Regions from separate parts of the Neobacillus sp. NPDC093182 genome, predicted to be linked through region 1. Evidence: riboswitches for the same ligand, from Rfam matches in the RefSeq annotation. Region 1 holds a riboswitch; each other region holds the start of a gene.
What was found. Region 1 has a riboswitch for cyclic di-GMP ahead of ACIQAA_RS30665 (anti-repressor SinI family protein). Riboswitches for the same ligand answer to the same signal wherever they lie in the genome.
Positions count from the first base shown of each region.

Region 2: linked by a shared signal. The riboswitch ahead of ACIQAA_RS05450 (anti-repressor SinI family protein) and the one ahead of ACIQAA_RS30665 (anti-repressor SinI family protein) in region 1 are both predicted to bind cyclic di-GMP.
Region 3: linked by a shared signal. The riboswitch ahead of ACIQAA_RS13305 (ATPase, T2SS/T4P/T4SS family) and the one ahead of ACIQAA_RS30665 (anti-repressor SinI family protein) in region 1 are both predicted to bind cyclic di-GMP.

Region 1 covers NZ_JBIVOI010000027.1:10,066-21,407, reverse strand. The annotation lists gene ACIQAA_RS30710 (SAV0927 family protein) at 1-250, opposite strand, end outside; gene ACIQAA_RS30705 (Glu/Leu/Phe/Val family dehydrogenase) at 279-1,568, opposite strand; gene ACIQAA_RS30700 (APC family permease) at 1,755-3,101, opposite strand; gene speB (agmatinase) at 3,449-4,378, shown strand; gene ACIQAA_RS30690 (MBL fold metallo-hydrolase) at 4,484-5,341, opposite strand; gene ACIQAA_RS30685 (cell wall hydrolase) at 5,501-6,094, opposite strand; gene ACIQAA_RS30680 (Dps family protein) at 6,453-6,899, shown strand; gene ACIQAA_RS30675 (disulfide oxidoreductase) at 6,939-7,346, opposite strand; gene ACIQAA_RS30670 (DsbA family protein) at 7,339-8,061, opposite strand; gene ACIQAA_RS30665 (anti-repressor SinI family protein) at 8,305-8,433, opposite strand; cyclic di-GMP riboswitch class I at 8,465-8,548, opposite strand; gene ACIQAA_RS30660 (lactonase family protein) at 9,049-10,107, shown strand; gene ACIQAA_RS30655 (DUF421 domain-containing protein) at 10,134-10,838, shown strand; gene ACIQAA_RS30650 (nucleotidyltransferase family protein) at 10,899-11,342, opposite strand, start outside.
Region 2 covers NZ_JBIVOI010000002.1:174,949-181,360, reverse strand. The annotation lists gene ACIQAA_RS05475 (IS607 family transposase) at 1-306, opposite strand, end outside; gene ACIQAA_RS05470 (Vgb family protein) at 582-1,637, opposite strand; gene ACIQAA_RS05465 (AAA family ATPase) at 1,877-2,017, shown strand; gene hutH (histidine ammonia-lyase) at 2,301-3,812, shown strand; gene ACIQAA_RS05455 (hypothetical protein) at 3,840-4,004, opposite strand; cyclic di-GMP riboswitch class I at 4,613-4,700, shown strand; gene ACIQAA_RS05450 (anti-repressor SinI family protein) at 4,733-4,882, shown strand; gene ACIQAA_RS05445 (helix-turn-helix domain-containing protein) at 4,940-5,269, opposite strand; gene map (type I methionyl aminopeptidase) at 5,476-6,228, shown strand; gene ACIQAA_RS05435 (DUF1128 domain-containing protein) at 6,253-6,412, opposite strand, start outside.
Region 3 covers NZ_JBIVOI010000006.1:202,848-209,259, reverse strand. The annotation lists gene ACIQAA_RS13320 (MoaD-like domain-containing protein) at 1-222, opposite strand, end outside; gene ACIQAA_RS13315 (ubiquitin-like small modifier protein 1) at 224-496, opposite strand; gene ACIQAA_RS13310 (YisL family protein) at 616-975, opposite strand; gene ACIQAA_RS13305 (ATPase, T2SS/T4P/T4SS family) at 1,059-1,667, opposite strand; cyclic di-GMP riboswitch class I at 1,874-1,960, opposite strand; gene ACIQAA_RS13300 (spore germination protein) at 2,190-2,414, shown strand; gene ACIQAA_RS13295 (spore germination protein GerPB) at 2,432-2,668, shown strand; gene gerPC (spore germination protein GerPC) at 2,678-3,298, shown strand; gene ACIQAA_RS13285 (spore gernimation protein GerPD) at 3,288-3,458, shown strand; gene ACIQAA_RS13280 (spore germination protein GerPE) at 3,473-3,853, shown strand; gene ACIQAA_RS13275 (spore germination protein) at 3,918-4,136, shown strand; gene addA (helicase-exonuclease AddAB subunit AddA) at 4,178-6,412, opposite strand, start outside.

The DNA of each region.
Region 1 (11,342 bases):
CAAAAAAATCTTGAATTTCTGCAATATCCTCTTCTTCGATTCCTAGACGATCAGCCCAATAATAGGAAGCATAGGTATCCTCTTGGCAAAGTAAAACCATATTCCCTGTTTGCATGGAAGTGACCATTGCTTTGCCATAAAAATGATTCGAGTAACCAATGGCCAAATCGTAGCGGTGATTATTTGAAATAAGACAAAAGTAATGCAGGAGCTGCTGGTCTTTTTGTTCTAACAGAATATCTAGCTTCATTTCTTCCTCTCCTTTCAATGGGGGGATTTTAATATTTCAACCAGCCTCTTAATCTTGAGGTTTCTGCCAGCTTTTTAATTCCCTCAATATAAGCAGCAATTTTCATATTCACTCCATACTTTACGGCAGTGTTGTACACATTCTTAAAGCTGTCTGTTATTTTTTCTTTTAATCGAGTATCCACCGTTTCCTCTGTCCAATAATACCCTTGATTGTTTTGGCACCACTCAAAATAGGAAACAATGACACCGCCAGAATTTGCAAGAATATCAGGGACAACAAGAATTTCTCGTTGATCCAAAATTTTTAGGGCCTCTTTGGTCGTAGGTCCATTAGCTGCCTCTATCACAATATTGCAATTAAGTTTGCTGGCGTTTTGTTTGTTGATTACGCCTGAAATGGCGGCTGGAATCAAAATATCACATTCTTTTTCCAGCAGTTCTTGATTGGTGATACTGTTTTTAGGGCGATTGGTTATGATACCGAAAGAATCTCTATTTTCTAGGAGATAGGGGATATCCAAGCCATTTTCGTCATATAAACCACCAAGAGCATCACCAATCCCAATTACCTTAACCCCTAGATCATATAAATACATAGCCAAGTAACTGCCCACATTTCCAAAACCTTGAATAATGACCCGCATATCAGTTAAAGGAATTCTCTTCATTTCGCATACCATTTGTAGCGTATATAGTACACCTTTCGAAGTAGCTGTCTCCCTGCCTTTTGATCCCCCTAAAGCGATCGGTTTCCCGGTAATAAAACCTGGCGAATCAAATTCACGAATATGGTCATACTCATCGAGCATCCATGCCATTATTTGCGAATTGGTATACATATCAGGTGCAGGAATATCTTTCGTTGGTCCGACCATTTGGCTGACCGCTCTTACATATCCTCTGCTTAATCGTTCTAACTCATCTAGACTCATTTTCCTTGGGTCACAGACAATCCCACCTTTTGCCCCTCCATAAGGAAGGTCCGTGATGCCACATTTTAAACTCATCCAGCCAGCCAGTGCTTTTACCTCTTCTGGTGTAACATCTGGATGGAAGCGGATACCTCCCTTAGTCGGTCCTGCAGCATCATTATGCTGTGCCCGGTAGCCCTGGAATATCTCTGTTTGCCCGTTATCCATACGAATAGGAATACTCACTTCTAAAAATCTCATTGGCTTCTTTAAGAATTCGAAGACTTGAGAAGGATAGTTCAGTATCTCAACAGCTTCCTTGAGAATTTCCTGAAACTCAACAAGTGAATTATCCTTTTCCTTTACACCCTCATTCATTTTCAAATCTAAAGATTCGATAGCCATCATAACACCTCATTTATTATTGTTATTAATCTAATTAGCAAGTTCCGTGCCAAATGATTTATTAACGTTTTTCTAGGGTAATAGAATGGATATTATGAAAAAATGACTGTATTATTCAAATTTGCATAAATTATAAACATAAAAAATACGCATTCCTGAGGGTGGAATGCGTATTTTTTCATCTAATCATACTTCAGCTTCTTCTGCCTTATATTGAGGAGGTGCTACCTTGAAGGCTTTTGTTAAAAATACTAGATAGGCAAGTCCGATGAGGAACCAGCCTCCTCCCATAACCAAAGAACTAAGCTCAAGATTGATCCAAAGAACTCCAACTAATCCCGCTCCAATTAACGGCATGATAACGTAATCAAAAAATCCCTTTGGAGTACGGTGCATTTTTTCACGGACAGCAAAATGACTAATCACTGAAAGATTAACAAATGTAAAGGCCATTAATGCTCCGAAATTAATGAGTGAAGTGGCTGTTACTAAATCAAAGAACCAGGCAGATAACGAAATGACTCCAACGATTAACACATTTATCGCAGGTGTTCTCCATTTTGGATGTACGTATCCAAACCATTTTTCGGGGAATACTTTATCGCGCCCCATAACATACAAGAGACGAGAAACACTGGCGTGAGAGGCAAGTCCCGATGCAAGGGTATTCACAAAGGTTGTACATAAGAAGATCGACTGAAATAGCTTCCCGCCAACATAAAGGGCAATTTCTGGTAAAGCGGCCTCTGAATCAATGAACCTCGAATTATCTGGAAAAAATGCTTGGATAAAAAATGAGGTGGTGATAAAGATTACCCCTCCCCATAAAGCTGTAAGGAGAATTGCTTTTGGAATTGTTTTTTCTGGATTTGGCGTTTCTTCCGATAATGTTGTAACAGCATCAAAGCCAAGGAATGAAAAGCAGAGTATCGTTGCTCCTGTTATCAGGATTGGAATGTTCATACCCTCAACAAAAAACGGCTGCATGCTAAAAACCGTTCCCATTCCTTCTCCTGCATTAAGACCTTTAATAACTAGGATGATGAAGACAACCATGATTAGTATTTGTACAAGAACAAAAAGTGTATTGAAATTTGCCAGAGCATGGACGCTTCGTAAATTAAGGAGGGTAACAATGCCAACAAATAATAATACCCAAATAAAATCTGGAACGGACGGAAACAAAGCATTTAAGTAAAGTTTGGTTAACAACGCATTTACCATTGGCAAAAATAAATAATCAAGTAAAGAAGACCAGCCAACAAGAAAACCGAGATGCCGGTTCATCGCTTTTTGGGTATAGGTATAGGCTGACCCAGCCTGTGGGAAAACCCGTACCAGCTTCCCGTAGCTAACCGCAGTGAAAAGCATGCCAATCAAGGCAATGACATACGCGGCAGGTACATGCCCATTTGTTTCACCAGAAACAATTCCAAATGTATCAAATACTACCATGGGTGTCATATATGCTAAACCCATAATGACAACCTGCCATAACTTTAACGATCTTTTCAACTTTACGCCATTTTCCACATATCATTCCCCCTCTTAAATTAAAGCGTTTTCATTCTGATGGTACCCCTTTGTCTACAATAAATTTTTTATTCCCCCTCTACTTTCTAAATTCACTCTGTATTTATGCAATTAATATGCCAAAATTTATTTTCATAAAAACAGCGTTGTGTTTATCTGTTTCTTAAAAAAATAATGGCGATAAAGAAGAATGATAGAAGGTTTCGAATCTTGGGAATTATTCAACTTTGCATACATTATTCCATAATAAATAGCTACTTGTCACGAGGGAATGGCATATGAGGATTTTGTTCATGGCACAAAAATTGCATTAATAAAAAGGAAAATAGGAAATGAGGGAAAAAACGATGCAATATCCTTTAACACCCGATGTTAAACCAGAATTTTGTACAACAGGAACCTTTATGAGGTTACCATCAAACAGAGAGAATGCTAAATTAGCGATTGTCGGCTTACCGTTTGACACAGCTGCTTCATTCCGAGTAGGGGCCCGCTTTGCACCTCAAGCAATACGTCAAGCTTCCATGACGTTATTCCCCTACCATCCTATTCATAAGGTGTATCCATTTGAGGCATGCAACGCCATTGATATTGGCGACGTATCGGTTATTCCTCATAATATCCATCGAAGTTATCAGGTAATGGAAAAAGCGGTGATGGAGTTAATGGAGCAAGGGATTATCCCAATCGGGCTAGGCGGCGACCACTCCGTCACATTAGCAAATCTTAGAGCAGCGGCCAAAATCCACGGTCCTGTAGCGTTAATTCATTTTGATTCCCATACAGATACATGGGATACTTATTATGAAGAAAAATATTGGCATGGCTCACCATTCATTCGTGCATATGAAGAAAATTTATTAATTCCCGATAAGGTTTTTCAGGTTGGTATACGCGGAACCCTTAATCATCCTGGAGATATCGATTCAAGTAGTGATTTAGGATATCATGTGATTACAACTCCTGAATTAAAGGAACGCGGATATGAAAATGTTGTGAGGGAAATGAAAGAAAAAATTGGGGATACACCATGTTTTCTCAGTTTTGATATCGATTTTGTTGACCCCTCCTGTGCTCCCGGAACAGGGACGCTTGAGGTTGGCGGGTTAAACAGCTTTGAAACCTTACAAATCATTCGTTCCCTAACAGATTTTAATTTTATTGGTTTTGATCTAGTTGAGGTTTTACCGCCATACGACCCAACCCAGATTACCTCCTTACTCGCTGCAACTATCATCCATGATTTTGCCAGCCTCGTTGCGCTAAAAATTAAATAAACCTAAAAGGCAGTGTACTCTTTATTTACGAGTCCACTGCTTTTTTGATAAAAACCATAATAAATAATCGGCTAGTGATTTATTCAGTTAGAAAATAGTCCCTTGCTAATGTTTATTTTTATTTACGTACTTACCGTAGTCTGGAATAGCAATTTGCTCAAAGTCACTAACTAACTTTTTAAGGCCTTTTGCCAGTATTTCACCTGACAAAGGCATTCCGTGACCAGTTACAGCAACTGTTGGCTGCAGAGTTTCTATTGTTCTAACTGATTCCCAAGCTGCTTGCCAATCTGTTGTAAGATATCTCGGTGGTCCACTTATTTCCATTTCTTGTGTAAGAACCTTATAAAGAGAATCTTGTTTAACGGTAACAAATGCATCTCCTGCTAGTAGAGCCCGATCTTCTTCTCTAAATAGCGACACATGTCCTGGAGTATGCCCAGGGGTATGTACCCAGCGAAAACCTGGCAAATGCGGTACACTTCTATCAGAAGGAAGTTTTTGAATATGATTCCCCAAATTAATTGGTTCATTTGGGAACATTGGGGACATTTTAGCAACCAAACCACCTTCCACAGTAGGATCTGGCTCTGGATAACTCATTTTTCCAGTCAGGAAAGGTAACTCTAACTCATGTGCATATACAGGAACATTCCAATGATTAATTAATTCAATAATTGCTCCCACGTGGTCAAAATGACCATGTGTTAAAATGATTGCTTGAGGACGCCTATTAGCACCGAAACGTTCTTCAGTAACTGAAATTATTTCGTTAGCTGATTCAGGCATCCCTGCGTCAACTAAAACAAAATTCTTAGTTTCTGGATTTCCAACCAAACAAATATTCACAATTTGAATGGTATGGCTATATAAATCGGGCAGTACCTCTATTCCAATACCACTTCCTATTGAAGTTGTTGGAATAAATTTATAATCACCGCCATAGGACATTTCTTGATCCATTCTTAAACCTCCTTAACTATTTTAGCAATTTGTCTAACAAAGCTATTTTGCTCTTTTAATCACTATCCTATGATGAAGGTTTATTTTAAAAAGAATCGTATGATTAATTACCATTTACATAAGAAAAAACGCTTGGATATGTATCCAAGCGTCCCCTAATTACCGCGCAAAGCGATGATTTCCGATTGTTACCGTTACTTCACGTGAAAAAATCCACTGACTTGAAGCTGTTTTTGGATTATAGAAAAATAAAGAACCATTTCCTTTACCCATCAAAGCGATTGCTTCATTAACTGCTCTTTTAGACTCTGCGTCAGCTGGCTTATTGATTTCGCCATTTGCAACAGGTGTAAATGCATAGTGTCCATTTGAGATTTGATAAATGACTCCACGAACTGTGTTAGGGAAGTCTGGACTTTTCACTCGGTTAAGAATAACAGTCGCAACAGCTACCTTTCCAGCATATGGCTCGCCAACTGCTTCTGCACGAACTAATCGCGCCATTAATTCTTCATCTGCCGCTGAAATTGGAGAGTTTGGCAGAATCATATTTTGACCTGCAATAAGAGGTTTACTATTGTTTGCACTCATTAAGCTATTAATAGGAATACCAAATCCTTTAGCTATTTTCCAATATGTCTCACCGTATTGAATTTTGTGAGTTGTTGCTGCTTCGGACTTAGTGATACCTGTAAATGCTGACATTGACAAAATTAATCCTGCTGCAATAACAAGTTTTTTTAGTTTATTCATGTTTAATGGCCTCCTAGTATTCTGGTTGTTTTCTCTACTAATAAGGCTATCAGTTGTAACATACTTAATCATTAACCAAAAAAAACCAGTGCTTAAATAACACAAATGGCTCCTGCTATGAAAGCATCTATCTAGTAAATGGAATTAGTAACCAACTAATTATCATTTCCATAATCAATCCACTAATGGATAACCGTGGAAAAATTATTACATACTATTTCAGGCCTATTTCATGAAATAACAATGTAATAATGACAATCTTCACTAAAATGACAAAAAATCCCTCAATTTTTCACAGGTTTCTCCCTAAATCTTTGGTAATAATATAATAGAAGACAAAATGATGGAGGTTTTTTAAATGGATAGTCAGTTAGTGAACATACTTAACAAACAAATTGCAAACTGGTCTGTATTGTATATCAAGTTACATAATTACCATTGGTATGTGAAGGGTGGTCAGTTTTTTACCTTACACGCTAAATTTGAAGAATTCTATAACGAAGCGGGATTGCATGTCGATGAATTAGCAGAACGATTACTTGCAATCGGTGGAAATCCAGTTGCAACGATGAGAGAATGTCTTGAACTTTCATCTATTCAAGAAGCACAAGGAAGCGAAACTGCTGAAGAAATGGTTCAAACCATTATAAATGATTTTTCAATTATTATTGGTGAATTAAAAGAAGGTATGAGCTTTGCCGAAGAAAAGGACGATGAAACCACAGGTGATATGCTCCTTGCCATTCATTCCGGTTTAGAAAAACATGTATGGATGTTAACAGCATTCCTTGGCAAATCGATTTAAATGTAATAGAAATAAATAAGACTCAGCAAATGCTGAGTCTTATTTATTTCGGTATCGAGCAATGAAAACTAAGCAGATGGTAATAATCGTGAAGGCGGTAAACGCCAAGATTGGAATCGTGATAAATCCAAGCCAATTAATATAATCTTTTGAGCAAGGTACACCACTTTTACACATTTCAAATTGCTGCAAATAAGGAATCTTTTGTAAAGCCGTATGGTAGCCTGAAATAAGCATTCCAATAATCGACAATGGTAATGTGTATTTCACAATATCATCATCATTCCGGTAAAAGGCAATTCCTAGAATGATCGCTAATGGATACATAAAAATTCGCTGATACCAGCAAAGCGTACAGGGAATATAGTGGAGAACTTCACTGAAATACAAACTCCCAATGGTCGCGATAAGTGCTGCAACCCATGCAAGCAGTAATGGTTTATTCATTCCCTTTCTCCTTAGCGGCTTCCTCTACTAATTTGTTTAAATCGTCCATCGTTTGTCCATCAAATCGCTTTCCATTAACAAAAATGGTTGGTGTTCCACTAACTCCTAATTTCCCCCCAAGAGACTCATCACTTTCCCAAGCGTCTTCTGGAGCTTTCGTACCAAAATAAGCAACTACCTTCTTAACTTCTTCTTCACTAGCCATTTCTTCTAATGTTTCAGTTAAAAATTCCTCTGTAAAAACATCAATCGTTTCATATCGAGTATCTTCCGGCTGTTTATCATAAATAAGTTCATGAAACTCCCAAAATTTTTCGTTGCCTAACTCATGATAGACTGCCTCTGAGAATTTAGCTGTCCGCTCTGAATCAACATTAATAAATGGATAATGGAAATAATAAAATTTAGCTTTGCCCGTATCAACAAATTCTTTTACTATTAGTGGTACCACATTGTCAGCAAAGTTTTTACAATTGGGACACTTATAATCGCCGAATTCTACAATTGAAACAGGGGCTGATTCTTCACCGAGAAAAGGCTGATTTGAATAATCAATCTCTTCTTTAGCACTATCATCAGCTTTCTGGTTATTGGCTAGAAAGATAAACCCGATAATAGCTATTGCAATCAATCCAATAATCCAAAAAACAAATTTTGATGAAGAGGATTGCGGTTTCGTCGTTCCTTTTTTAGTACTATTTTTTCGTTGAGCCATAATCAAACTCCTTAATTATGTGATAGTTTTAACTTTGAATCTGTAATGTTAGATTAAATTTTACTAAACTTATACTGTAATGAAAATAAAAATGCCTAGGCACAGAACACGTATTATTAGATTATCCCAATAACGAAAAAAGGCCCATTTTAATGGACATTTTTTGTTAGGCAATTTCTTTTTTCATAATCCCTTTGCGGCAGAAGGCAGTCTAAGACGCAGGTTAATCAAAGGAGGACATGGTTATGTATTAGAAGGGTCTTTTAGGAAGTCCTTAATTTCATCAACAGTAATTCCTAAATTTCGAGCTTCTAAAATGAGTTCTAGCCATTCCTTATCTACTTCTTTTTCATCTAATGGAGTGGTTAACATGGTACTGGGTGTCCTCCTAAAATATTAGTTTTTAGGCAGCTCAGCCGTCATAGTTTAGCACTTTAGACCTGTAGCTTTGCGTCCCAATCTTTCGATAGGTTTGCCTTTATCTAATTAAAGTTATAAAACTCATAAGCAAATAGTACCACATTTATTCTTTATATCGAACATAAATAATTCTAAAAATATCGACATTTTTTTACATTTCTTCCAAACGTCTGTTACAATTAAAAAAAAAAGAAACATAATAAAGTAAATTTAGGTATTAAGAATAATCAAAATGTTAAATTATACAAAAATACAGTTATCTTCACCTATGAGTAAGTTCCTAATAATATAAATATTAATATTACAGGAAAGTTCTTTATAAAGTATAGTTTCCAGTTTAATAGGAAACGGTTCTAGATAATAAATATCATGGAGAAGGTCGGAGATAGACAGTAAAATGATTAAAAGTTGAAATAGGCTAGTGATACTTATTACTTGTATTATTCTGTCTTTTATTGTAATCATAAAACATACAACCACATGTTTTATTCCAGATACAGTGGTTAATAATTTTTTGGGTAGTTTGATAAAATAAAATGATGATATTTCATTGAAGGAGTTTAAATGATGACTGAAAAAAAACATTTTACAGGTTATATTGGAACATACACAAAAGGTGAAAGCGAAGGAATCTATTCTTTCACACTAGACACGGATGAAAGGACGATCGTTGACGTTAAGGTGGCAGCTAGGTTAGAAAACCCAACCTATTTAACAATTAGCTCTGATAATCAATACTTATATTCAGTAGGAAAAGAAGGAGGATTAGGAGGATTAGCTGCTTTTTCTATTAATGATAACGGCGAGTTAACAGCAGTAGACGGTCAATTTTCAGAAGGATCACCACCATGTCATGTAAGTGTAGACACTAAAAACAAATATGTATTTAGCGCTAATTATCATAAAGGAAGCGTTGAATCCTATTTGCTTAATAAAGAAGACGGCTCCGTGCAACCTGCTGTTTCGATTATTAAACACGAAGGTTCAGGTCCAGACCCTAGACAGGAAAAAGCGCATACACATTATGCAGGATTAACACCAGACGAAAAATATTTAACCGTTGTTGAATTGGGAATTGATGCGCTGATTACCTATAAAGTCGGTGAAAACGGCTCACTTGAAAAGGTTAACCTGCTGCCATTAAAAGCTGGCAGTGGTCCTAGGCATCTCGCATTTCATCCTAATGGCAAATATGCTTATATTATGACCGAGTTTAGCTCAGAGGTAATAGCGTTAAACTATCATCCGGAAAACGGTCATTTTACGGAAATACAATATGTTTCAACTCTCCCGGAAGATTTTAAAGAAAATAACCAAGGAAGTGCCATTCATATTTCAGCGGACGGCCGTTTTGTTTATGCTGGTAACCGCGGTCACAACAGTATTGCCCTGTTTCAAGTTAATCAAGAGTCAGGTGAACTAAGCTTTGTGGAACACACGTCAACAGAGGGGGATTGGCCAAGGGATTTTGAGATTGACCCTTCTGAAAAATTCATTGTGGCTTCAAACCAAGAATCGAGCAATATAGTTCTATATTCAAGGGATGAGAGCACTGGAAGATTGACTCTCTTACAATCAGATATTAAGGTACCACACCCGGTTTGTGTTAAGTTTATAAGAAATTAGCACTTACCTCTAAGGATGTGTTAACGGTGGATTTCTTTCATAGTCAGGAAACACTAACAACATTTGAGTGGATACTTCGAGCAGTCGTAGCCTATTTCTTTTTGATTCTTGTAGCCAAGGTGATGGGCCAGCGTTCCATTGCACAGCTAAGATTGATTGATTTCGCAATTGCTCTAATAATCGGAAACATTATAGCTCACCCATTATCAGATGAACATCTTGGACTAAAAGGTTCTATTACGACTACAGTGGTGTTGGTGGTATTGTATATAGGCAGTGTTTATACCATTTTAAAATTTCCACGAATAAGAAACCTAATTACTCCTCCTCCCATCACACTTGTTAGGGACGGAGAGATTATCTATAAAGGATTATATAAAGCTCGAATATCAATAGATATTTTGTTAGAAGAATTACGGGAAGAAAAAGTTGAGGATATTAAAAAAGTTGCATTAGCATTGTGGGAAGCTGATGGGAAAGTATCCGTTTTTTTGGATCCAAAATATAACCCTATTACACCTGCAACATATAAAATGGAAACTGAACCATTTGACCTTCCAAAAACAATTATTAAGGAAGGTACCATTTATTCTAACGTATTAAAACAAGTGAACAAAGATGAGGTCTGGGTTGTTGAAAAGCTAGAAAATTTATATCATACAAATATTAAAAACGTGCTGCTAGCAACCATTGATCAAAAAGACAACTTAAAGGTTTTCCTTTATAAATAAAATAGAGCACCGTAAGGGAACTAATCCCTTATGTGCTCTATTTTTGATTATGAACTTATATTAAAAAATCACCTTTACCAGTCCTGTAATCCTTTTTTTGTATAATGATATGTACATTTTAATGGTAGAGCTTTCTTGCTGAATCTCCCCTAGTTCACAAGAGAGTTCAAATTTTGAAGGCCATATCCAATGACGGATTTCTATCATACTGTGTTTGAGGCTATCATAGCTAAGAAATTGGTAGTCAAAGAAGTCCATATATTGTTTAAGGCCTTTGACTTTACTATGCCTCCATAACGTTTTTCTTTTAAAAGGAAGCTTTACTACATAATCTAAATGCGGAAACTGTTCATAAACAATGGACAAAGTCCTAGTCAGCCTTTTTAACGTTTGGTGAGTTTCAGCCATTTTAAAAAGTTCTTCATACTCTAATACATCCCTATATTGGTGAATCATTTGGATAATGTCTATAAAATATTTCAGAGATTCTAAATTATGCCTCCA
Region 2 (6,412 bases), on a different contig from region 1:
TGAAATGGACATTCGGCTGTCTAAAGCAAAAGAGGTGAACCTTCCTACTTGACGATCCAAATTTCCTGTTATCTCTTGTTTTTTTGTAGAAACTCGCGCATAAATGACACAAATGGATGTTGATTTTATCTCAGATTCGACAGCATCCATGCCAATTATCTTTTCTAAATCGCTTTTTAGATACCTTCGGTGCCCCCCGCTTGTTTTATAGACTTTGATTTTACCCTGTTCTTCCCAACGTAATATGGTGGTTCGAGTAATATTTAGAAATTCACGCGCCTGTTTCTGCGATAAAAAAATAGACATAGAGAATCACCTCTATATCTATTTTACTACCATTCAGAATCCCTTTTACAATGTTATTTTGTACAAATTATTACATTTTTTTATATTTTATTGACAGCTGTTTTTACCACCTTGACCTGTGTAATGTTAGAAACTTGGCGAACTCACCTCACTGTAAGGAATATATTAAAACAAATCAAAGACCTTTTAGAAAAGTTACACCTTGTCCAAAGAAAGACCGCTATCTAAACACAAGTAGCGGTCTTTCCTTATATATTCAAATCTTAACTACTATTCTAGTCACTGCTTTCATCATCATGGTGGTGATCACGGTCGCTGCTTTCTTTCTGGTCATGCCCGTAAGCTAGTGTTGCGGGGTCCGTTTTGCCAAATGTCAAATACCACGGCTCCGTTAACGGTCCTCCCAGAAGAGCCGGACTCACAAACACATCAAATGTTTTGGTCTTAACGTTGTAGCGACGTACAGAACCTGTATCAGGTCCCAAAGGCTGGCCAGTAACGGCGGGACCCGGTCCTGTTATAGGGACAAACAGTTTGCCGTTTGGACCAAACAGGATTGCCTGCGCAAAGGCGCGGGGCTGTCCGAGGGCATAGAGATCAATCTTGTCAAGAAATCTGCCCTTACGGTCAAAGATAAGAATTTTGTCTGTGTCATTTGGGTCCCTTCTGAAACTGGTGATATAGAGGTTGCCATCAGGACCGAAGACCAAACCTTCCGGACGGTTAAAATCGGGGATGGAATCACCCTCAATGAACACATCAATGAATTCCCCGGTTTTCGGATTATAGCGCACTACCCGTCCACCGAGCTGACCTTCTGCAGTATTAGGGTTATTGCGGACGGACACATATAACAAGCCGTCCGGACCAATTACTACACTTCGGGGGAAAAACTGTACTCCAGGTGGGTGTTCAAGATTCCCCTGAAACACCCCAGTGGTACCATCATATGTCCGCACTTCTCCATTCAGTCCGTTCTGTACAATAGTGTCTGCCACAAACAGAATATTTTGTTTCGAAAGCACGATACCGCGCGGGGCGAAAGGGGCGTTAGGGTCATTGGGATGGACGAGAAATCCTTGAAACTGTCCAGTGTGTCTGTCGTACTTTAAAATGCTTCCATTTTGAGGTGCTGGAGGAGGTGGAGGATCTACGTTTTGGTTAGTAACAAGGAGATTACCATTATGGTCGAAGATAAGCCCTCGGGGACCATTTAAGCCATTGTCACCTGATGGAACAAATCTTCCAAGGAACCTGCCCGATTCTGCATCAAATGTCTTTACGGTGTTGTCGAAGCCGTCTCCAATGTAAAGATAGTCATGTCGTTTCATTCTAGATAAAAACTCCCTTCTATTAATATTGTTTTAGATTTAAAAAATATTTTTAAATCTATTATTAATCTATTCGTTTGAGAGCTTTTTGTATGGGACAACCCCTCTGATAAAAAAACACAATTTTAACTTTAGGTAGTCACGCCTAATGGTCAACTAACTCTTACCTTGCTCCTTTCATTGTAAATAAGATGAGGTAGATGTGAGATGCCTACTTCAATTAAACTGCCCCTGTTATCATGACAGAAGTTGAAGTTAAAGACCCAGCAAAAGTAATTTCGTATATTAATATGAAGGGTGGAGTTGGAAAAACTACTCTTACTAAGGAAATTGGCTATTTTCTTGCAACTAAACGTAATAAAAGAATGTTATTGATTTAGACCCGCAATCTAATTTGTAATATAGACAACTTCCACTGTCCTTTATTATTGTGCTAAAGTGTTATCGTGCTAAAATTCTGACAATTATATTGACAATCAAGCTTTTCTTCACATACAATAATTATTAGAATAAAAATATTTGAATGGACTGATAACCTATGAGGCATCCAAAAACAAAATTTAATCAAGTAATGTTTATAAAAGAGGCTGGACTCCAAATCTAATCTGATATGGAATCCAGCCTCTTTCTTTATTCTAATAAAGTGGTAGAGGAGCGAGAAATATGATCATGCTAACAGGTCAAAGTTTAACATTGGAACAAATGAAAGAGGTTTTATATCGAAAAGAGAAGGTTTTTGCATCGGAAAAAAGTATGGAACTTGTAAAAAAGAGCCGTGAAGCGGTAGAGAAAATCGTTTCCGAGCGCAAAGTAGTTTACGGTATCAATACAGGATTTGGAAAGTTTAGTGATGTATTAATCGATAAGGATCATGTCAGAGATTTACAGCTTAATTTAATACGCTCACATGCGTGTGGTGTTGGTGAACCTTTTCCGGAAATTGTTTCCAAAGCAATGGTCCTTTTACGTGCCAATGCACTTTTAAAAGGGTATTCAGGAGTTAGACCAATTGTGATTGAGAAACTATTAGAGCTGGTTAATAGAGAAATCATCCCAGTTATTCCTCAGCAGGGTTCACTGGGTGCCAGCGGGGATTTGGCGCCGCTCTCCCATTTGGCCTTAGTGCTTATTGGGGAAGGGGAGGTAATTTACAAAGGAAATCGGATGGATTCAATCCATGCGCTTCAAATGGAAGGGATTCTTCCGATAACATTAGAGGCAAAAGAGGGCCTTGCGTTAATAAATGGAACGCAGGCGATGACCGCCATGGGAGTTGTCGGCTATCTTGAAGCGGAACAGCTGGCATTTGAAAGTGAACTTATCGCAGCCATGACAATGGAAGGATTGAACGGAATCATTGACGCGTTTGCAGAGGAGGTTCATATAGCAAGAGGATACCAGCAGCAAATTGACACGGCAGCAAGAATTCGACGTTACCTAAGTGATAGTTTATTAACCAGTGTTCAAGGAGAATACCGGGTTCAGGATGCTTATTCGATAAGGTGTATTCCACAGGTTCATGGTGCTTCCTGGCAGGCACTGGATTATGTAAAAGAAAAATTAGAAATCGAAATGAATGCGGCTACAGACAATCCATTGATATTTGATGATGGGGAAAAGGTTATTTCCGGCGGGAACTTTCATGGGCAGCCGATTGCCTTCGCGATGGACTTTATGAAAATTGCGGTTGCCGAGCTTGCTAATATTTCTGAAAGACGTATCGAGAGATTAGTAAATCCACAGTTGAATGATCTGCCGCCTTTTTTAAGCCCGGAGCCTGGATTGCAGTCAGGTGCGATGATTATGCAGTATGCCGCGGCGTCGTTAGTATCAGAAAATAAAACACTTGCACACCCAGCAAGTGTCGATTCCATTCCCTCATCTGCGAATCAAGAGGACCATGTGAGTATGGGAACGATAGCCTCTAGACATGCTTATCAAATTATCCAGAATGCTCGCAGAGTGCTCGCGATTGAACTAATTTGTGCCATGCAGGCCGTTGAAATTCGCGGGGTAGAAAAAATGGCCAGCCAGACCAAGAAGATGTATGACAAGGGGAGGGAGCTTGTTCCTTCCATAAAGAAGGATCGAATCTTTTCCAAAGATATCGAAAGGGCTGCAGCCGGTCTAAAGGAAATGGACTTAAGGATGTTCATTCAAAATTTTGTTAAATAAGCAAAAAAGGCGTGAAATTCACGCCTTTTATTCTACGTCTTTCGTTTCAACTCTATTCTTAAATGCTTCTTGTACTACAATAAACTCCTCATCCCCAATGGCATCCTTTGAGTGTCTCTCAACTAAGTTATCTTTTGGTAAATTTCCAGGATGACCCTTCTTTTTATGGTTAAAATGTTCTCCACGTGCCAAATTAAACACTCCTTTCGTCTTCGAATGTATCATTCCCAAACGAAGGAAATTTATTAGTGAAGATGAGTAGGAAAGAGTATTATTTACCTTCTATTTTTTCATCAGACTTTGCAGGTTTGCACATACGATCAAGAAGGTAACCAAAAAAAACAACAAAGGCAATCGGAATAGCGTAATTTAACACATGAATGGTTGTCATTGATTAGATTCACCACCATTATTTGAATATTTAGTATATTTTAATGGTGTTTATAATAGATGTCAATTGTCACAAAATAGACAAAATTCACAGGATTTTTTAGTCTTTTTGGAGCATTTTACAAAATCTTTCCCTAGGTAAAATAAACTAATTTCGACTGCAACTGCTTCCTTTTTCCAATAAACTTCCATTTAAATTGTAAAATATAGACATTATGCGAGAATCTTAAGGGGGTTTTTGTAGAAAATTGGAATAAATTGTGTAAAAAAAAGGTTCGAAAAAATAAACTATTTGACAAAATACAACACGTTACTAAAAAAGTACTAGATATAATAAACATAGTAATTATGAATCAGGAAGACTTGTCTATCAAATATACTGAATAATCAATGATTTATGAGCATTTCGAAACAGAAAAGGGCAAACCTATTGAAAAATAGGGACGCAAAGCCGAGGATCTAAGGTATATATTTTACTATGATGGCCGGGCTGCCTGGAATACGAATATGTATTTTGGGAGTGAGTGAGAGTGGCAATAGTTGATTGTATGAAGAATGGAATGGACGCAGAATGGTTAGCTCTTATTTTAGAGGCAAAGGAGCTTGGAATTTCAAAAGAAACAATCCTTAATTTTCTCCATCAGAACGAAGTAGGAGAGGTCGTACTAAAAAATCGTTAAGATACATAAGTGAACAAAGCATACTACAAAAACCAGGTAGTATGCTTTGTTCTTTTATTATTCGTTATTATTTTGGCCAATTCGCCACTTATTGAATTCAATAAAGTCGCGAAATTGTTCTTTTGAAACACCCGAATCCATCGCTTCTTTTACAATGCTCATCCAATCGCTATCTAATTCTTCTTTATTAATGTGTTCATTTATTAGATGATCAACAGGTACGTTTAATACAGAAGAAATCTTTTCAAGGAATTGAATAGATGGATTTCTTTGCAGGTTTCTTTCTAGAGAGCTTAAATAAGATTTAGCAACTCCAGCTTGCTCGGCAAGTTCTGATAATGACATCTTTTTTTCTAACCGCAGTTTTTTTACACGATCACCTATCATGGGCTCACACACCTAATTTTTATTATTACTATAATAATTTTATCAGAAAAGCTGAAAAAGTTCCATATTAAGAACGGCCTATTATGACAAAAATATTTCTCGAAATCAAAAACTTTTTGAAAAAATGTTAGCTTAGCGATAATATTAAAATGTGTTTCCAATTCTATAAGAATACATAAAAATAATATAAAAAGGTTGGGAAGATCATGATTGTCCTTAAATCACAGCGGGAAATTGAGAGAATGAAAAAAGCAGGGGAAATTCTTGCTTCATGTCATAAAGAAATTGCAAAAATGATTAAACCAGGTATAACAACTTGGAAAATTGATGAATTTGTGGATGATTATCTTTTAAAACACAATGCTGCCCCACAGCAAAAGGGCTATAAGGGCTATAAATATGCCACATGTGCGAGTATTAACGACGAAGTATGCCATGGATTCCCAAGAAAGGAACCGTTAAAGGAAGGCGATATCGTAACCATAGATATGGTCGTCAATTATAATGGAGGGTTAGCGGATTCAGCATGGTCTTATGCTGTTGGGAAAGTCGCAAAAGAAACAGAGCATTTATTAAAAGTTACAAAAGAGGCACTGTATAAAGGAATTGAACAGGCAGTCCCTGGAAATAGGATTGGAGATATTGGTCATGCTATTCAAACCTATGTTGAAGGGGAAGGCTTATCGGTTGTTCGTGATTTTATTGGTCATGGAATTGGTGCCGTCATTCATGAAAAACCCGATGTACCACATTATGGACTGCCTGGAAAAGGTCCTAGAATAAAAGAAGGTATGGTATTTACGATTGAGCCAATGGTCAATATCGGTATGTATCAAACAAAAATGGATAGTAATGGCTGGACAGCTAGGACGATTGATGGTAAATATTCTGCTCAATATGAACACACCATTGCCATCACCAAGAATGGTCCGATTATTTTAACTGAACAGGAAAAATAAAAAAACAGATCCTTGGGATCTGTTTTACTTATTTTTGCGAAGGTTTCCTAATTCTTCGACCAAAGCCTGCATTTCGTTAGGGCTAAAAGAAGGTTTTTTCATAACCATCTCATAAATCTCTTTTAATTCCTCGTACATTTCTTCATCAAAGTGTGAAGGTTTAATGGCTCCTAGATTTAATACC
Region 3 (6,412 bases), on a different contig from region 1:
TAGCGTCATGTCATTTGAGGCATAAAACCGAATATAAACACGATTGACTTTAAATGTAGAAGTAATTGAAAGCTCTTCTTCCCTTATTATTTCACCATACCAGTGGTCAGATTTATATATGTAAGGAAATTGATCTGTAATTTGTTTACCGCCTAACTCTTCAAAATACATTCCTAGGTGCTTTCGATTTATTCCACGAAACTCTAATTCCTGCTCAAGCATATTAACCACCCGCTACAGGAGGAAATAGTGCAAATTGATCGGTTTCTTTTACAATAGTCTCAAGACCATCTAAATGAATAATATTTCTTCCGTTTATAAAAACATGAACAAATGGAAGCAGCTCTTTTTCAGGAGTAAATATTTCTCCCTTCAAATCAGGAAACATTTCAACCATCTTATCCAATACATCAATCACCCGTTGACCGTCCGGGTTAACCTCAACCCCAACTCCGCCGCAAATTTGCCGGAGATTAGCAAACACTCTAACTAGCATATCAAACACTCCTCTCCCCTTACTTAAATAGTAAAACTATTTGCAATAATTGTCATCCTTTTTTAACGTAGAAAGAGCTGCCGGGGAGTGACCCGGCAGCTCTTTCTCCTAAAGCGATGTTATACATAAAAAATCGACATAGGCAGTTTATCAAACCCTAAATACAATACAAGTAAGAAGGCGATAACAAACTGTATCCATAAAACTGAAGTTTTTCTATTTTGTGCAACCTTGCTTAGGATCATTTCAAATAAACCAATTACCCATATCCCTACTACCGCTTTTAGTATATACAACAAATCAATATTGGACAGCATGAAAATTAGACCAACACCTGTTGCAATAATTAGCAAATAAAGCACACGTAAAATCATTCGGACAATTTTAGCGCCCTTTTCTTTTCCGCCTTTTAGTAAAAATATAGCGACAATAAATAAAATTAGGGCTAAAACCCAAGCTGTAACGTGACCATGAATCATTTGATTTTCCTCCTATGTATCAATAGCTTATAGCAACACTATCATACCATAGGCATTCAAAAAATCCTAAATAAAACTGGCTGCTAATAATATGAACCTTCAAGAGGATTAACCGAAAAAATATCTCTAAGGACAATATTTTCCCCTTCAATTCCCTGAACCTCTGTTATCTTCGTAATTTTTCTTTTTCCATCATGTGAACGTGAAAGGTGGACAATGATGTCAATTGTTCCAGCGATTTTTTCCCTAATCGCTTGGATAGGAAAATTCATCCCTTCAAGATATGCTATGATTTCCAAGCGGTCAATCATATTACGCGGACTGCTGGAATGTCCTGTTGCAAGAAAACCATCCAGTCCTTTATTTTCTTTCCGAAGTATGTCACGTACATCTTTACCACGAACATCTCCAATAAGATTCCTTTCCTCTTTTGGAATAAAAGTGGAAAGTGCATTAACAAGCGTAGTTTTTCCTGCCCCTGTTCCTCCGCTTACTAGAATATTTAATCTAGCTTTCACACATGTACAGAGGAAGAGTGCCATTTCTTTTGTCATGGTCCCGTTAAGAATTAAATCCTGAAGCTCTAGAGGTTTCCATGAATTCCTTCTAATAGCCAGCCTTGCTGACTTGTACAATTTGTGATCTACATCTTGTACCCAATTAATTTGCTGGATTTGTTTTAATAGCCCCATACATTCCACCCGCCTTGTTTTTGTTTTTTGAAAACCATTTTGCTCACAAAACATAAAGAAGATATGAACGGTTAGGCGAGGTTTAATGAAACACAATAAAAATAACCCCGCCTTTACCGAAAGGGGGGTTAACAAATGAAGTACAACAATGCACATAAAAAGACCTATGTAAACATTGCTGTTATCTATGAAAAACGCCCTGTTCTTTCGGTAACTGGCTGGCGTAGTGCAAATGCACCTTAGCCCCTCTAGCTTTGCGTCACTGATTTTCACCAGTTTTGCCTTTATCGAGAATCAGTGTTTTTACATTTCCGACTGATCTCTTAAACCTATCATAAGTCCTTTTGTCTTAATCTCATATCCTACTATTATATCATTTTTTAAAAATACATAGGTAATATTACCTAATTATATAATTTTCCCAACAATTTAGATTAGATTTACTTTATTTGGGCGAATGAATCACATTACACCAACCTATACATACGATATTAGGAGAAAAAAAGGTAAAGGGTGTTGTTTATGCCAGCGATTGTAGGAGTTGCACAAGTCATATCACTTGGCAGCAGTTCCGTTTTTCATATTGGAGATGTCTACAAAATCATGCCATTTTCATCTGCAAAAACTTTCTCCGGTGCTGGTTCCTTTAATACGGGTGAAAGTTTAAGTGTTCATAATAATAATTTAAGCAATACGAACACATACGATTCAGATGGTATTGATCAAGGAATCTTCCTTAATGCTTAAGGAAAGGTTGATTTTATATGAATTTTTATATTCAGCAAACAATTCAAATAAACTTTATTAAAATTAGCAGTATTACCAATTCTTCTGTCCTGCAGATCGGCAGCGCCGGAATTATTAAACCTGCATCTTATTTGTATAATACAGGAGGTTTTACAAAGCCCGCACCAACTGCAGGAGGTACTCAAACTACAAGCGGGCAATCTAGTAGCCCTGCAGTGCCATTATCAGGCACGAGAGAAGTTGATTCAAAGTGAGGTGATGGTATGTACCAGGATTATTCACAACTTCTTCAATGGGTCCAATTGACTTTGCAGGCACAGGAAAATAGAATTGCTACTCTGGAACACACCATTCAAAAACTTCAGGAAGAAATGAAGCAATTAAATGATAAGCCTAGTATTCGGGTTGATAAGATTGAATATAAATTTGATCAATTGAAGGTTGAAACTCTTGAAGGAACCTTAAACATTGGACTAAATCCATCCGATTTGGCAAATATTGAAGATTTTGCTGTAGAAAATCAATCCTTAAATACTCCTATCCATCCCAAGGCACAAATGCAGCGTTCAATGAAAATAGAAGAATCAATTTATCGGTATTTAGAAACGGAACTGCCAGTACTATTTAAGGAAACCCAAAATCAATTAAATGTTAGATTAGATGATTCCTATTTAGCTTTTATTAAACAAGATATCATGCAACAGCTTCCAGCTAGGATTGATTACCATATACAAAATACTGCAGCCAATAAACGTGACGACGAACAAAGTACAGAGGAGAGCATTATTGCATTACTCAAAGAGGAAATTAGAAAAGGTATTTTAATATTTATTAATCATTTACCAGAGAATGTGAAAGGAATGAATACGCAAAATGAACTTTGAAGTATATAATCGAGACCTCCATGTAGATACAATTAGAATTCTAGGCGTTTCAAGTTCTTCGCTCGTAATGGTTGGCGATACACAAACGATTCAATTAGCAGCAACTTTCGACACACCTGCTGAATCACTCATCATCGGGCCTTATGTGCCACTTTTTTAGGTGTGCTTAAGATCATGCTCCAGAGATCTTCTGTCGTAAACGCCATTAATGTAACCTCGGCTTCCTTTGCCTCTATCATCCAGCTTGGAGATTCCCGTATTATTAATGGATTTTCACGCGCCTTAGCTGTTCAAAGGGAAGCTGAAGTTTTTAATTCAAAAGAAGGTAATTTTTTAAACTACCCTGTGTTTTCGGAACCAATCCCTTTTTTACCAATCAATGAAAGCATGACGATATCTACTCATAATAGCCTTCCTATCATTAAGGTCAATACTATATCTATCCTTGCAATGTCTTCGGATGCCATACTGCACGTTGGAAACAGTCAAAACGTCTCCATGGAAGCACGGGTAAAACATATCAGACATCTGCATCATAATGAGGATGAACAATGACAAGGACGTTGGAATACGATATCACAAGATTACTAAGGGCAAGTAAAGAAAAGGATGTTCGTAAATGCCAGCGATAATTGGTCCAGTTCAGATTGTGAATGTAAGTGGTGGAATTGTTCAATTCGGGGATACTGTATATATTTCTCCAAAAAGTGCTTCAAAGACCAATGCAGGTTCTGGAGGCTTAAATACAGGGGGAATTATATTTACTGCTAGCGGTTTAAGCGGCACAAATGTACTTGATGCTAATTTGCTTGACCAGCCAATAGGCGGGAATAATTAGAAACGACATAAACCTGAATGTTTATGTCGTTTTCTATTTGACTATAGCTTTAATACGTGAGCTCCATCAAAGAAGAATAAAAATCTTTCATTAATTTTTCTCTTCCAAATTTGCTCCAATGCCTTTGTATATAAATTGATTTGTAATCGGTACCGCTCTTCAAGAATAGGTCTTGCCTGGACAAAACCGCCTTTGTAACGATCCGTTATCCCATCCGATTTAAAGTCAATAAGGACGAGTCCATTTTCATCTTCAAAAACACAGTCGATAATCCCCTGGACAAAAACAGATTCTTCTTCATCCTTCCATGTCGGATATACTTCTGACGAAGGCAATGACAGGGTAAAGGGAATCTCACGATGTACCACCTTTGCATTTATTATCCTCTTACCTAAATCTGACTCGAAAAATTTCCCAATGAGTTGTGTATCAATGACCTCCGCCTGTTCGATAGTTAACAGTTCATTATTAACCATCGACTCGATTTGTGTCTTAACAGATTGTATCGTAACAGGTCTTGTTAAATCGACATGCTGCATGACCATATGCAGAGCAGTCCCTCTTTCAGCAGGGGTAAGCGCCTTTTCCTGCATAAACTTTGGCCGTTTTGTAATCGATTTTTTAAATCTGCTTAACAATTCGGTACCACTATGCTCATCAGACATTTCACGCTGACGCTTCATTTCCGATACCGATTGCTTTGAGCGATGGGTGGAGGCATTCTCAAAAGAATACTCCCATGTTAAGCGAGACTCAATTTCCTCTTTATAAGGAGATGTTACGGGGATCATTTCCTTATTCTCTACCTTTTCTAAAAAGGTGTCCTCCTCTAAGCTGATCAATACTTCCTGATTTTTTATATCATCAGCATTCATTACTGTAATTTTCCATGCAGATGGGTGACAGGTAATCTCATCAGGAACTAACGGGTTTTGAATCTCCATCTTCCCTAGTTTTATACTGTCCTGGTGCCGAATCAGCGCTGGTCCGACCCAATCCATATAACAGCCTGCCCCTGCCCTTTCATAATCCTTAAGCAGCCAGTTTGTATTAGTAGATACATCAGTCCACTGTTCTATTTTTTTATCTGCATCCTTCAATGTTCCTGTCAAATATAGTTTTTCCTTCGCACGTGTCAATGCTACATAAAGGACCCGCATTTCTTCTGCGAGCATTTCCATCTTCTTTCTGCGCTTAAAAGCAATTTGAGGTAAAGAAGGATAGGAAATTCGCTTTTCCACATTTACATATTTTGCAGCAAATCCGTACTCTTTATCAAGCATATAAGGCTTCCGGATATCAGACATATTAAAGCTTCGAGACAACCCTGCAATGAAAACGACAGGAAATTCGAGACCTTTGCTGCTATGAATGGTCATAATCCGCACAACATCTTCCTGCTCTCCAAGCGCTCGAGCTGCTCCTAAATCATCTCCTCTTTCAATCATTCTCTCAACAAAACGCAGAAAGCGGAATAGCCCTCGGAACGAGGTTTGCTCATATTGCCTTGCCCGATCATACAAAGCTCGTAAATTTGCCTGCCGCTGCTTACCTCCAGGCAAACCGCCTGCAAAGTCATAAAACTGTGTATCCCGGTAAAGCTGCCAGATTAATTCTGAGAGTGACCCCTGGCGTGCCATAGAACGCCATTGTTCCAAATGGTCATAAAAACGGCGCACCTTTTCGTATAAAAGTTCTGTTTTTTCTGTCGGGCTGCTTTTACAGAACTTTTTAACAGACTCCCAGTATGTTCCCTTGTTGTGTAAACGTATTTGCGCCAGCTCCTCTTCGTTCAGCCCCACGATGGGCGACCGTAAAACAGAAGCCAATGGAATATCTTGATATGGGTTATCAATCACTCTAAGCAGCGACATCATGATGGCTACTTCCGTTGCTTCAAAATATCCAGAGGAAAGGTTCGCATAAATCGGAATCCCTTGTTGTTTAAATTCCTCCATGATTTGTGGCGCCCAGGTCATGGAACGAAGCAGAATCACCATATCTCGATACATAATAGGACGGTAAGAATTTGTTTTGGGATTATAAACCTTGGTTTCATTTGCAATTAATTGTTTGATTTTTGAAGCCATCACTCTTGCTTCGAGCTGGGATTTTTCTAAATCCACCTCATCAAATTCAGAAGGTACTGCCTCAGTTTCTGGTTCAGCAGCCTCTGCAGGCACTTCTTTACTATCATTATTTTGATCAATCAGTAATAGCTCGATTGGAAATGGTTCATCTTCAGGATATGGTGCACCCGGCCGTAGTTCAGCAGC